One region of the Actinoallomurus sp. CA-142502 genome, then DNA from elsewhere that is predicted to be linked to it. Evidence: predicted binding sites of a transcription regulator. Region 1 holds the regulator's gene; each other region holds the start of a gene.
The links. Region 1 encodes LexA, which represses DNA repair genes until DNA is damaged. Its sites were predicted from a motif close to TCGAACANNTGTTCGA; they were not measured.

Region 1 (4,342 bases):
GTGATGGAGATGTCCATCGCCGTGATGACCAGCTCGGCGACCTTGACGAAGGCGTCGACGTCGAAGGTGTTGTCGTCGCGCAGGAACTTGAGCAGGTTGAGGCTGGCGAGGTTGCAGGAGGAGTTGTCCAGGCTCATGTACTCCGAGCACGGGTTGCTCGCCGTGATCCGGCCCGACTCGGGGTTCGTGTGCCAGTCGTTGATCGTGTCGTCGTACTGGATGCCGGGGTCGGCGCACTCCCAGGCCGCCTTGGCGATCTTGCGGAAGAGGCCCTTCGCGTCGACGGTGTCGATCACCTCGCCGGTCAGGCGGCCGCGCAGCCCGAAGGAGGACTGGGACTCGACGGCGCGCATGAACTCGTCGCTCACGCGCACGGAGTTGTTGGCGTTCTGGTACTGAACGCTGACGATGTCCTTGCCGCCGAGGTCCATGTCATAGCCGGCGTCGCGGAGCGCGCGGATCTTGTCCTCTTCCCGCGCCTTCGTCTCGATGAACTCCTCGACGTCGGGGTGGTCGACGTCGAGCACGACCATCTTGGCGGCCCGCCGGGTGGCGCCACCGGACTTGATCGTGCCCGCCGACGCGTCGGCGCCGCGCATGAACGAGACCGGGCCGCTGGCCGTGCCGCCGGAGGAGAGCAGTTCTTTGCTGGACCGGATGCGGGAGAGGTTGACACCCGAGCCCGAACCGCCCTTGAAGATCACACCCTCTTCCTTGTACCAGTCGAGGATCGACTCCATCGTGTCGTCCACCGACAGGATGAAACAGGCGCTGACCTGCTGCGGCGACGGCGTGCCCACGTTGAACCACACCGGCGAGTTGAAGCTGAACACCTGGTGGACCAGCGCGTGCGTCAGCTCGTGCTCGAAGATCTCGGCGTCTTCGTCGCTCGCGAAGTAGCCGTGCTTGCGGCCGGTCTCGGTGTAGACCCCGACGACCCGGTCGACCAGCTGCTTCAGGCTCCACTCACGCTGCGGCGTGCCGACGGCGCCGCGGAAGTACTTCGACGTGACGATGTTGGCCGCGTTGACCGACCAGGACTCGGGGAACTCCACGCCGCGCTGCTCGAAGTTGACCGAGCCGTCGCGCCAGTTGGTCATGACGACGTCGCGGCGCTCCCACCGGACCTCGTCGTACGGGTGAATGCCGGGCTTGGTGAAGATGCGGCGCATCTTCAACCCCTTACGGCCGCCCCTCCCGCGCCGTGTCTGGCCGCTCACGGTCTCCGTCATGACCTCCCCCTTCTCAGGCCGAACCGGCCCATTTCAAGGATTACCTCGTACAACACGCGATGGGGCGCCGGTGTTACCGGCCGCGTTCCGCCGCGCGAAGAGTCTCGATTTCCTTCTCGAAGTCGTCGATCGACTCGAACCCCCGGTAGACGGAGGCGAATCGCAGGTACGCGACCTCGTCCAGCTCACGCAGCGGCCCGAGGATGGCCAGCCCCACGTCATGCGAACGCATCTCGGCGTTTCCGGTCGCCCGGATGGCCTCTTCGACGCGTTGCCCGAGCTTGGCCAGCGCGTCCTCCGTCACCGGGCGCCCCTGACAGGCCCGGCGCACCCCAGCGATGATCTTGTCGCGGGAGAACGGCTCGGTGACGCCGCTGCGCTTGGCGACCATCAGGAGTACGGTCTCCTGGGTCGTGAAGCGGCGACCGCACTCGGGGCACGACCGGCGCCGCCGGATCGCCGCGCCGTCTTCGGTGGAGCGGCTGTCGATCACCCTGCTGTCGGGGTTACGGCAGAACGGGCAGTGCACGATCCATCCCCTCCCCCCGGCGGGCGTTACGTCCTCGATTACAGCGACTTCACTGCGTGACCACAACCTGTGGTGAACTACATCCATGTAAGTACTAGATGTAGTGGTCTACCGTACGGCTCTACGAGGGCCTCCGCAACCTCGTCCGCCACATGAGCACGAAGACGCCGACGCCGTCACGGCGGCGTCGGCGTGTCGCGCCGCCGCCCCGCGAGGGCGCGGCGAGCGGCGAGCCCGTCAGCGCGCGGGGATGTAGATCTTCTGGCCCGGATTGACGACCGCGGTGGACAGGGCGTTGAGGTCGATCATGCGCTGGACCGTGACGCGGGGGTCGACCTCCGGCCGGGCGCGTACGGCGATGCCCCACAACGTGTCGCGCGGCCCCACGATCACCGACTCGCGCGCGACCGCCGGCCCCCTCTCGCCGCCGGACGTGGCGCGGGCGCCGTGTCGCGCCCCCGTCCAGTAGCCGGCGAGGAGCGCCAGCGCCACGGCGCAGACCACGACGACCCGGCCGCGCCGGGTGAGCCGGAGAGGTGTGCCGGGATGAGCCCGACGCTCGCCCATGAGCCCTCCCTCGGGAGTGACCAGGCTCACGCGCCCATCGATTCGCTCGCTCATGTCGATCTCCCCTCTGCCGAGTCGAAAGAGATTTCGATCGAACATCTGTACGAGTTGTACCGCGAGAGCCGACGAATTTCCAGGACATCTTCGAACAGGTGTTTGATCATTTAGCGGGAAGGCGCTAACGTCCGTGTACAGGAACGAAATACCGGCGACAGCGCGTCACCGGAGCGCAGTCATCCAGCGGAGACATATATGAGCAAGGTTCGGGAAATGCCCGACGGCCCCCGCGACGAGTCGGGGCTCACGGCACGCCAGCGCAAGGTCCTGGAGGTGATTCGCGACTCCGTCCAGCGCCGCGGTTACCCTCCGTCGATGCGCGAGATCGGCGAGTCGGTCGGGCTGACGAGCACCTCCAGCGTGTCGCACCAACTGCGCGCGCTCCAGCGCAAGGGCTTCCTCCTGCGCGACCCCAACCGCCCGCGCGCCGTCGTGGTCCGCATGCCCGGCTCGGCGGCCGTGGCCACCGAGCCGGAGTCGTACGAGACGACCTCGGGGCAGGAGACGGCGACCCGCCCGGCGCCCGCCTACGTGCCTCTCGTGGGCCGTATCGCGGCCGGTGGCCCGATCCTGGCCGAGGAGGCCGTGGAGGACGTCTTCGCGCTGCCCAAGCAGCTCGTGGGCGAGGGCACGCACTTCCTGCTCAACGTCACCGGTGACTCGATGATCGAGGCCGCGATCGCCGACGGCGACTGGGTGGTCGTCCGCCAGCAGCCGGTGGCCGAGAACGGCGACATCGTCGCCGCCATGATCGACGGCGAGGCCACCGTCAAGACGCTGAAGCGCCGCGACGGCAAGGTCTGGCTGATGCCGCACAACCCGGCGTACGACCCGATCCCGGGCGACGACGCGACGATCCTCGGTCGGGTCGTCGCGGTGCTGCGCAAGATGTGACCGACGCGTCTCTGGACTGTGCGCGGTGAGGGCGCCCCTCGTGGGGTGCCCTCACCGCTTTTCGTGTCGCCTTTGCGGGTGTTCGTCCCGCCCGGGAGGCGGGGTTACGCCGGGACGATGTTGACGATCTTGGGGGCGCGGACGACGACCTTGCGGATGCCGCGGTCGCCGAGGGCGGCCTGGATCTTCTCCGAGGCCAGCGCCAGCCGCTCCAGCTCCGTCTCGCCGATCTCCGGGGAGACCTCCAGCCGGTCGCGGACCTTGCCCGCCACCTGGACCACGCAGGTCACCGACTCCTGGACCAGCAGCGCCGGCTCGGCGGCCGGCCAGCCGGCCTTGGCCACGGACCCGTCCCGGCCCAGGCGCTCCCACATCTCCTCCGCGGTGTAGGGCGCCACCAGCGACAGCATCACCGCCAGCGTCTCGGCCGCCTCGCGCACGGCGGGATCGGCCGGGCCCGCCCCGGAGTCGATCACCCGCCGGGAGGCGGAGGTCAGCTCCATCATGCGAGCCACCGCGACGTTGTAGCGGTGCGCCTCGACCAGCCGGGTGACCTCGTCGATCGTCCGGTGGGTCACCTTGCGCAGCTCGACGTCGCCCGAGGCCGGCCCGGTGCCCGGCGCCGACGTCACGTCGGCGGCGACCCGGTGCGCGCGAGCCAGGAACTTCACCGCGCCGGACGGCGACACGTCGGCCCAGTCGATGTCGTCCTCCGGCGGCCCGGAGAAGATCATCGTCAGGCGTACCGCGTCGACGCCGTACTCGGAGATCTGCTCGCCCAGGTCGACCAGGTTGCCGGTCGTCTTGGACATCGCGGAGCCGTTGAGGATCACCTGGCCCTGGTTGACCAGCCGGGTGAACGGCTCGACGCAGTCCAGCATGCCCATGTCGTACAGCACCTTGGTGAAGAACCGGCTGTACAGCAGGTGCAGGATCGCGTGCTCGACACCGCCGGTGTACTGGTCGACCGGCATCCACCGGCGCGCCTTCTCCACGTCGAACGGGCCGTCGGTGTAGCCCGGCGAGCAGTAGCGCACGAAGTACCACGAGGAGTCGACGAAGG
Region 2 (4,342 bases), 5.0 Mb from region 1:
CGGCCGGTGCTCACGACGTGCTCGACCGCGGCCAGGCACATCTGGTGGAGCTCCTCGACCACCGACTCCAGCGCGAGGACCTCGTCCATGGCGAAGACGTAGTGCACGGACTCGTCCCAGTACGGGCGGGTCAGATGCTCCGGGTGGGAGGTGCGGTGGTACGCGAGGCCCTGCGACTCGATGATCCGAGCCCAGTCCGCACGCGGGTCGGAGAACTCGCGTCGCACGCTCAGCCTCCGTGAGAGCCGGCGTGGCCGCCGAAGCCGCCGCGTGAGATCACCCGGCCGCCGCGCGAGGTGATCTTGTTGCCACGCGGGCGGACTGTGCTGCCGTGCGAGATGTATCCGCCGTGGTAGCGGCCGCCGTAGTACCAGTAGTAGCGGCCGTACGAGCCCCCGTTGTCGCAGTAGTAGTCGGGGACGACGCGGTGGGAGCCGCCGCGGGAGTTCCAGCCGTCCACACAGCTCGCCTCCGTGTTCGACGAGCAGGCGACGAGGGTCAGCGACAGGACGCTCAGGGCGCTCAGCTGTACGGCGCCGGAACGCATGCGCCGACCGGCCTCTTTGGGGGGCATTGCCGACGACCCTCCGAATTCGGGTTTGGTGCCCGGTAAGTGTAGAGGTGGGACGATCGATCGACAGGATCGGTTCAACGAATGGGAAAGCTCAGATAAAGGTCGGCCGGTTCCGCTCCCGCGGGAAGGTCGCTCACCTGTCCGTCGCCGGTCTCCACCACGCGCCAGGTGCCGTCCGCGCGTCGTGCCAGGTCGGTGGTGATGAACCGGCAGCCCAGCGAGCGCACGCAGGGCGCGATCGTCTCCGTGAGCGGACGCGGGCGCACCTCCGGAGTGTCCGGATGAGGTCCGGCCAGCACCGGCTCACCGTCGACCCACCAGACCCGCGCCTCGCCGCCTTCGTACGTCTCGAACTCGCGGACCACGATGCCGCCGGCCAGGGAGTCGCCCTGGAGCTCGACCAGGCGTGAGACGACCGCGTGCAGCCGGTCGACGTCGGTGACGTCGGGTACGAAGCACGCCTCGTCCCATTCGTGCTTGCGCGACTTCACGTAGTCCTTGACGATCGCCGGACCCTTGGAGAGCGGGCGTACGAGCTGGGCCAGGCGGTCCTTGCCCGGAGGCGTGCCGGGACGCGTCGGCAGCCACACGCTCGTGGGGGTGACACCGGCGAACGTGTCGTACCAGCCCGGCAGTTCATGTGCCTTCTGGTAGCCGTCCGGCGGCACCGCCATCGTGACCCCGCGCGCGCCGAGCACCGAGGCCAGCGCGGTGTACTGCACGGACGTCATCATCCATCCGCGGTACCAGACCGTGCCGAGGTCGCGGGGGACACGGTGTACGGCCATGGCCGCGTCGCCCTGCTGGAGGGCGTCATGGTCGATGAGCGCGACGGACCCGCCGAGCGCGCGCACGGACTCGGCCTCCCGCGCGAAGTGTTCGTCGACTCGCCGGGGGTTGAGCGGGTCGGCGCACATGAGAATGGTCACCGGCATGATCCTGCGCCTCAGCGTAAGCCAAGTTGACCGGTCTTTCTGAGTGTCCGACCATGATCGAACACGTGTTCGGCTAGAGTTGACCGCAACGGGCGGCGTAATCCACAACGGTGGCCCGGACTCTCGAAAACTGTCGGTGCGGCCCCGTAACGTCGCACCCGTCAACATCAGTCACCGACTTTCACAGGGACACCTCACATGGCAGCAAACGATCGCGAGAAGGCTCTCGAGGCCGCGCTCGCCCAGATCGAGCGGCAGTTCGGCAAGGGTTCCGTCATGCGGCTGGGCCAGGAGGGGCGCCCCCCGGTCGAGGTGATCCCGACCGGCTCGATCGCCCTCGACGTGGCCCTCGGCATCGGCGGCCTTCCGCGCGGCCGCGTCGTCGAGATCTACGGCCCGGAGTCCTCCGGTAAGACGACCCTCGCGCTCCACGCGGTCGCGAGTGCGCAGAAGAACGGCGGCATCGCCGCGTTCGTCGACGCCGAGCACGCGCTCGACCCGGAGTACGCGAAGAAGATCGGCGTCGACATCGACGCGCTCCTCGTCTCCCAGCCCGACACGGGTGAGCAGGCGCTGGAGATCACCGACATGCTGATCCGCTCCGGCGCGATCGACGTCGTGGTCATCGACTCCGTCGCCGCCCTGGTGCCGCGCGCGGAGATCGAGGGCGAGATGGGCGACAGCCACGTCGGCCTCCAGGCCCGCCTCATGTCGCAGGCGCTCCGCAAGCTCACCGGCGCCATCAACCAGACCAAGACCACAGCGATCTTCCTCAACCAGCTGCGCGAGAAGGTCGGCGTCATGTTCGGCTCGCCCGAGACGACGACGGGTGGCAAGGCGCTGAAGTTCTACGCGTCGGTCCGGCTCGACATCCGGCGCATCGAGACGATGAAGGACGGCACCGACGCCGTCGGTAACCGCACTCGCGTCAAGGTCGTGAAGAACAAGATGGCGCCGCCGTTCAAGGTCGCCGACTTCGACATCCTGTACGGCGTGGGCATCAGCCGCGAGGGCGGCCTCATCGACATGGGCGTCGAGCACGGCTTCGTCCGCAAGTCCGGCGCCTGGTACACCTACGAGAGCGACCAGCTCGGGCAGGGCAAGGAGAACGCCCGCAACTTCCTCCGGGAGAACCCCGACCTCGCCAACGAGCTGGAGAAGAAGATCAAGGAGAAGCTCGGAGTGGGCCCGAAGCTCGACGCCGACCCGTCGGAGCCTCTCGCGGAGGCCCCGGCGATGGCGGGCGCGGCCGCCGCGGCGCCGGCGGGCAAGCCCGCCCCGGCCAAGCGCGGCTCCAAGAGCACCCCGAAACCAGGCGACGTCTGATCCCGACGAGCTGCCCCAGACCGACGCCACGGCACGGCCAGATCCAGCCCGCCGAGGGGCTGGCCCGAGAGGGCTGATCCGGTGAGGACTGGGGCTGGTCCGGGCGGGCTGGTCCGGAGAGAGCCGGGGCCACTGTGAGATGGCTGGCCTGGTCAGGGTTGGGGCTGGTCCGGTGAGGGGTTGGGCGGCGGGAGTCGCTTGTCCGGTCGTGATGTGGCGGGGCGGGCTCGCCGCGCCTGGCCCTGTCTGGGATGGGCTTGCCGGCTGCGATCAGCACAAGCCCGACCCGGCCGAGCCCGGACTCGCCGTACCCGACTCGGCCGAGTCCAGACTCGCCGCAGCCCGACCCCTACAGAGTCCAACCCGCCGGACCCGGCACCGCCGGACTCCGCCAGTCGCACCTGGCCGCCATGAGCCCGAGTCCCCGACTCGGCCCGACGGGCCGACGGGCCGACGGGTGCGAGTCTGGACCCGTCGGATCCGGCACGCTGGACTCCGCCCAGTCGTACCTGGCCGCCATGAGCCCGAGTCCCCGACTCGGCCCGGCGATCCGATGGCGGCGACGGGTGCGAGTCTGGATGCGGCTCGGTACAGGCTTGGATTCGGTGCTGCACCTCGACGCCTGTCCCGGCCGGCTCGGGTTTTGGGTTGGGCGCTGGTTGGGCTTAGGCCGGGCTCGAGCTCAGACTTGGGTATGGCCTGGGCGCGGCACGGGCTCGACATGGCTTGGGCTCCGTACGGCCTGGGCCCGACACGGCTTGGGCTGGGCAACGTGGGCCCACGAAAGCCTCCTGGCGGGCGGCGGCGTCGCGTCCCGTACCGGGTTGATAACCGTTACGGGCACCTTCCCCGGTGGCGTCGCCCCCGCTCAGGAGTTATGACGCGGGTGGTGCCGGGGCGCGGCATCCGTGCCACGGTCCGGTGAAGAGTACGGAGGTTGCATCGCATGTCCGCGGACGAAACCGGCGCCGGGCCTGACGGGTTGGACCCCGTTGATTCGGGTCCCGTCGATCCGGGCTCCGTCGATCCGGCGGTCGGCTGGACCACCGGAGCCACCCCTCCTGCCGGTGACCGGCCGCGACCCTCGACCCGGCGCTCGGCGTCTGGTTGGGTCACTGGTGTCACCGGCCCTGCCGGGGAGCCCGGGAGCTCTCCGACCGATCCCCTTTTGCCCAGCGGGGAGGGGACGACGGCGGCCAGGGGTGTCACCGGCCCTGCCGGGAAGGCCTGGGGTTCTTCGGCCGATCCCCTTTCTCCCGGCGGGGAGGAGGGGACGCCGTACGCCGGCGGTTCGGAGCCCGGATCGGGCGGATCCGCCGAGGCTTCCGGGCGGCGAAGGGGCGGAAGGGCGCGGGCAGGCGGACGGAAGTCCAGACGCGAGAGCGGCGAAGCGCGCTCCGGCCGCGGGGAGGGCGGCCCACCCGCCGATCCGGAGGCGGAGGCTCGCGAGATCTGCCTGCGGTTGCTCAGCTTCTCACCCCGTACGCGGGCGCAACTCGCGGACGCG
Region 3 (4,342 bases), 4.2 Mb from region 1:
AGCCCGGCCGGGTAGTTCGGGTCGAGCGAGGGATAGGTGGCCCAGGACAGCATGACGAGCTTGACGCCCGCGCTGATCGCCGGCGCGTACGGCGCCTCGTCGACCGAGCGCAGCGTGGACGCGGAGGCGGTGAGGGTGACGGGCGCGGAGTCGGTGTTCTGGTTCTTGGTCGCCGAGCCCAGGCCCGGGAAGTGCTTGGCGGTCGCCGCCACCTTGTGCCGCTGCTGCGCGGTGATGAACGCGCTGCCCAGCTGCCCGCAGACGGCCGGGTCCTTGCTGTACGAGCGGCCGTACTGGTCCTCGAAGTCACCGGCCGTGCGGTACACGTCGAGCACCGGGGCGAGGTTGACGTTCATACCGACGCTCGCGAGGAGCGCACCGGCCTCGTCACCGGCGCTGGTCGCCGCCGAGACCGGGTCGGACGACTGGCCGATCTGCTTCTCCGACAGCGTCGGCCCGCCGGGCAGGCGGCGCACCTGGCCGCCCTCCTGGTCGGTCATCAGCAGCAGCGGCGCCCCGACCGGACTGGCGGCGTTGGCCTCGTTCAGCTGCTCGCAGACCGAGGCGATCTGGTCGAGGCCGCTGATGTTGTCGCCGAAGAAGATCACGCCCGCGGCCCGGCCACCGGAGATCGCGTCCAGCAGCGACTGCGGGACGGTCGTGCCCGAGTAGGAGTAGATGACCCGCTGGCCGGCCTGCTGCTCCGGCGTCAGGGCGGCGGGCCGTACGGTGCTCCGCCCGGCGGCCCGCGCGGTCCCGGCCAGGCCGACCGTCGCGAAGGCCGCGCCGGCGCCGGCGAGCAGGGCGTTGCGCCGGGTGATCGAGTTTTCGTTCATCTGATTTGTCCGCGCACGGGACTCCGGCCGCGACCGGAGGGTGCGCTGCCTCTCTTCCTGTGTGGTGCCGCCGGGGCGGCGGGGCGGGGCTCCGGCTCACGCCGGAGGTCAGGGGAGGACGTGCCGGGCCGGGCGTGCCCACGAGGCACGCCCGGCGGAACGGAACCCGGGCTGATCGGTCAGCCGTTCGCGAGGGCCTGGACGCGCGAGTAGTCGCCGTTGAAGTAGTCCTGGTCCCCGGGGAAGACGCCGGAGTCGGCGTACTGCCAGATGGTCTGGAAACTCCAGTTGTACGGCATCGCGCCCGGTGAGCCGTTGTAGTTGGCGAGCATCAGCGGGTTGGTGGAGGAGAAGTCGCCGGTGTTGCCGGTGCACTGGCTCCACCAGCTGGTCGCGGTGTAGATGACCGGCCAGCGGCTGGTCTTCGCGTGGTACTCGTTGCTGAACGAGAGGATCCAGTTCACCATCCCGGCGGCGGACAGGCCGTAGCAGGTGGCGCCGTAGGGGTTCCACTCGATGTCGAGCATGCCGGGGAAGGTCTTGCCGTCCTTGGACCAGCCGCCTCCGTGCGCGACGAAGTAGTCGGCCTGCGCCGCCCCGGACGAGGTGTTGGGCGTGGCGAAGTGGTAGGCGCCGTGCACGATGCCCACGTTGTACGCGCCGGTGTACTGCTGGGAGAAGTACGGGTTGGTGTAGTTGGTCGACTCGGTCGCCTTGACATAGGCGAACCGGGCGCCGTTGGCCGCCACCGAGGCCCAGTTGACGTTGCCCTGCCAGCCGCTCACGTCGAGGCCGGGCGTCTGGACGACGTTCGGCCGGACGATCATGCGGCCGGAGCCCGGCTCGTGCTTGGCGACCTGCGAGCCCAGCCAGTCACGTTCGGGATGGGTGACCGGGTCGGCGGAGGCTCCGGCGGGCTGGGCGGCCGCCATGAGCGCGCCGCACAGCAGGGTCGCCGCGGACAGGGCGGCGAAACGCGACTTACGCGCCGTCTGGGATGAGCGCTTGCGTAGTGCCACGTGATCCTCCAAGGAGGGGGAGACCTGAGGACTGTGATGCACTCCCGCGGGCGATGCGCTCGCGCTTGAGGATCGCGGCGGCAGGGGACCGCGGGGGTGAAGCGGCGGGGTGCTTCTCTCCCTTCGGGTCGGCGTTGCATACCCGTTAGTAGGTAGTAGATATCTTCCGAAGGTGTATTAGAAAAGGTGGAAAAGTGTCCCGACCGTGCCGGTGAAATCGTCGATTCGCCGCTTTTCCCAGCTCAGGTGCAAGAACTGAGCCGGAACGGCCGGAGGAAATTGGCCGGATCCGGCAATCTCCGCCTGTCCCCCGCCGCGGGCCCTCGCGCGTCGGCGCCGTCAGCGGACGCCGCTGGGGCGGAACTGGATGCTGATCCGCGGGCCGGTCGGGCGGGCGGTCTTGGGCACGGCGTGCTCCCAGGTGCGCTGGCAGCTGCCGCCCATGACGAGAAGGTCGCCGTGACCGAGGTCGTGGCGCAGCGTGGGGCCGCCGCCGCGCGGACGCAGCAGCAGGCTGCGCGGCGCGCCGATCGAGACGATCGCCACCATGGTGTCCTCGCGACTGCCGCGCCCGATGCGGTCGCCGTGCCAGGCGACGCTGTCGGCGCCGTCGCGGTAGAGGCAGAGCCCCGCGGTGCGGAACGGTTCGCCGAGCTCGCGGGCGTAGTGCGCGCTCAGCGCGTCTCGTGCCTCGCGCAGGATCGGCTCGGGCAGCTCCTCGTCCTCGCCGTAGAACTTCAGCAGGCGCGGCACGTCCACGACGCGGTCGTACATGTGCCGCCGCTCCGCGCGCCACGGCACGGAGCCGGCGAGGCGGTCGAACAGGGCGTCGGAACCGGTCACCCAGCCCGGCCGCACGTCGATCCACGCCCCGCGGTCGAGCACCGTGCGGCGCACCGACGAGCCGAGCGGGCCGAGCTCGATCTCGTCGCCGCAGTCCAGCAGCGAACCCTGGAGCGCAAGCCTCATGACCTCAGTCTACGTGACGGATTCAAACACATGTTCGATCATGGTCCGGCGAGGCGACTGGCGGAATTTCAGACGCCCCGCGCCTCCATCGGCGAATTTCGGAAGGGTGACTCTGTGATTTCCGTCAGTAGCGGATGCCATTTATGCGAAGGTAGCGCCATGTCCCGGTCTATCCACTTTGTCGGCAGCCTGCCAGCGGACGTGTGCGGCACTCCCCGCCAGGCCATGGAATGGATCATCCAGCAACGCCGTGGCCACCGGCTGACGACGCTGCCCTGCGACCTGGATCCGAACTGGGTCGTCGGCTACCTGCGCGACCTCGCCGGGCGACCGGCGTTCGAGGTCACGCGTCCCGGCGAGTACGCCTCGTACGAGGACATGCGCACCTACGGCGTACGGCGCGGCCACCGGCTTCGCCCGGAGGACGTCTCCATGGGCCGTACGGACCGGCTGCGGGAGGCGCTGGAGGAGTTCCGCGCGGTGCGCGCCGAACACCCCGAGCTGGACGGCATCCGCCTGCAGATCAGCCTGCCCAACCCGCTCGATATGGCGATCTTCGTGTTCGCCGGCCGGCCATGGCTGTCGCTGCGGTACCTGCCGGTGTTCACCCAGGCGGTCGTGGACGAGGTGACCGAGCTGACCGCCGAGGCCGGCCCGGACATCGTGTGGCAGCTGGAGACGCCCTCCGTGCTGATCGGCATGGACATGGCCCGGCGGGTGCCCGGCGGCCCCTCCCTCGGCGCCCGTTTCCTGGCCCGGCAGGTCGCCGCCCTGCTCGCGCGTTTCCCCGCGGACGCGGAGACGATCCTGCACCTGTGCTACGGCAACTACCAGAACACCGAGATGTTCGCCCCGCGCGACCTCGGCCCGGCCGTCACCTACCTCGACCTCCTGGCCACCGCCCTGCGCCGCCGCGGACGCCCGCTGCCGCCGGTCCACCTTCCGGCGGCGTACGGCGCCCACCCCGCGCCGCGGAACGAGGAGTTCTACCGGCCGCTGCGGCGGCTCGACCCGGAGTGGCGGATCATGGCCGGGATCGTGTCGGCGGCCGACCCCGCGGGCGGCGCCGAGAGCCTGCGACGGTTCGAGACCGCCGTCGGCCGCGAGGCGTACGCGGTCGCCACGGCCTGCGGCCTCGGCCGGCACACCGTCGAGGAGGCGGAGAAGGCCACCGAGGCGATGGCCGCCACGGCCGACGCCCCGTCGGCCTAGAACCCCGGCGCCGCTCGGCTCTGACGCCCGCCGGGCCGCCCGGACCGGAGCGCCGCTACGATGACGACGTCCCTTTACGGGGGGCTGGAGTCTGCTCATCGAGTCCCGTCGATACCCGGGGCGATTCAACAGGATGGAACAGCGTGGACCTCGGTACCCGGGAAGAAGTCGGTGCGAAGCCGGTGTCCGGCGGCGTCCGGTCCAAGAAGCTGCTCCTGCGCGCGCTCGCGGGAGAGCGGACCGAGCGGCCGCCGATATGGCTGATGCGACAGGCGGGACGGTACCTGCCCGAGTATCACCGGGTCC

Region 2: recA (recombinase RecA) is a predicted target of LexA. The motif match lies at 1,567-1,582, and genes of this name have one in related genera.
Region 3: ACQEV1_RS20755 (alpha-ketoglutarate-dependent dioxygenase AlkB) is a predicted target of LexA. The motif match lies at 2,847-2,862, and genes of this name have one in related genera.

Annotation. Positions count from the first base shown of each region.
Region 1 covers NZ_JBNJMY010000001.1:8,502,848-8,507,189, forward strand. The annotation lists gene ACQEV1_RS39675 (vitamin B12-dependent ribonucleotide reductase) at 1-1,232, opposite strand, end outside; gene nrdR (transcriptional regulator NrdR) at 1,306-1,761, opposite strand; gene ACQEV1_RS39685 (LysM peptidoglycan-binding domain-containing protein) at 1,999-2,382, opposite strand; gene lexA (transcriptional repressor LexA) at 2,581-3,279, shown strand; gene leuS (leucine--tRNA ligase) at 3,384-4,342, opposite strand, start outside.
Region 2 covers NZ_JBNJMY010000001.1:3,504,608-3,508,949, forward strand. The annotation lists gene ACQEV1_RS17015 (glutathionylspermidine synthase family protein) at 1-227, opposite strand, end outside; gene ACQEV1_RS17020 (hypothetical protein) at 230-574, opposite strand; gene ACQEV1_RS17025 (ATP-grasp domain-containing protein) at 649-1,509, opposite strand; gene recA (recombinase RecA) at 1,708-2,835, shown strand; gene ACQEV1_RS17035 (regulatory protein RecX) at 4,298-4,342, shown strand, end outside.
Region 3 covers NZ_JBNJMY010000001.1:4,306,288-4,310,629, reverse strand. The annotation lists gene ACQEV1_RS20765 (glycoside hydrolase family 3 N-terminal domain-containing protein) at 1-836, opposite strand, end outside; gene ACQEV1_RS20760 (lysozyme) at 1,016-1,855, opposite strand; gene ACQEV1_RS20755 (alpha-ketoglutarate-dependent dioxygenase AlkB) at 2,195-2,824, opposite strand; gene ACQEV1_RS20750 (hypothetical protein) at 2,984-4,036, shown strand; gene hemE (uroporphyrinogen decarboxylase) at 4,180-4,342, shown strand, end outside.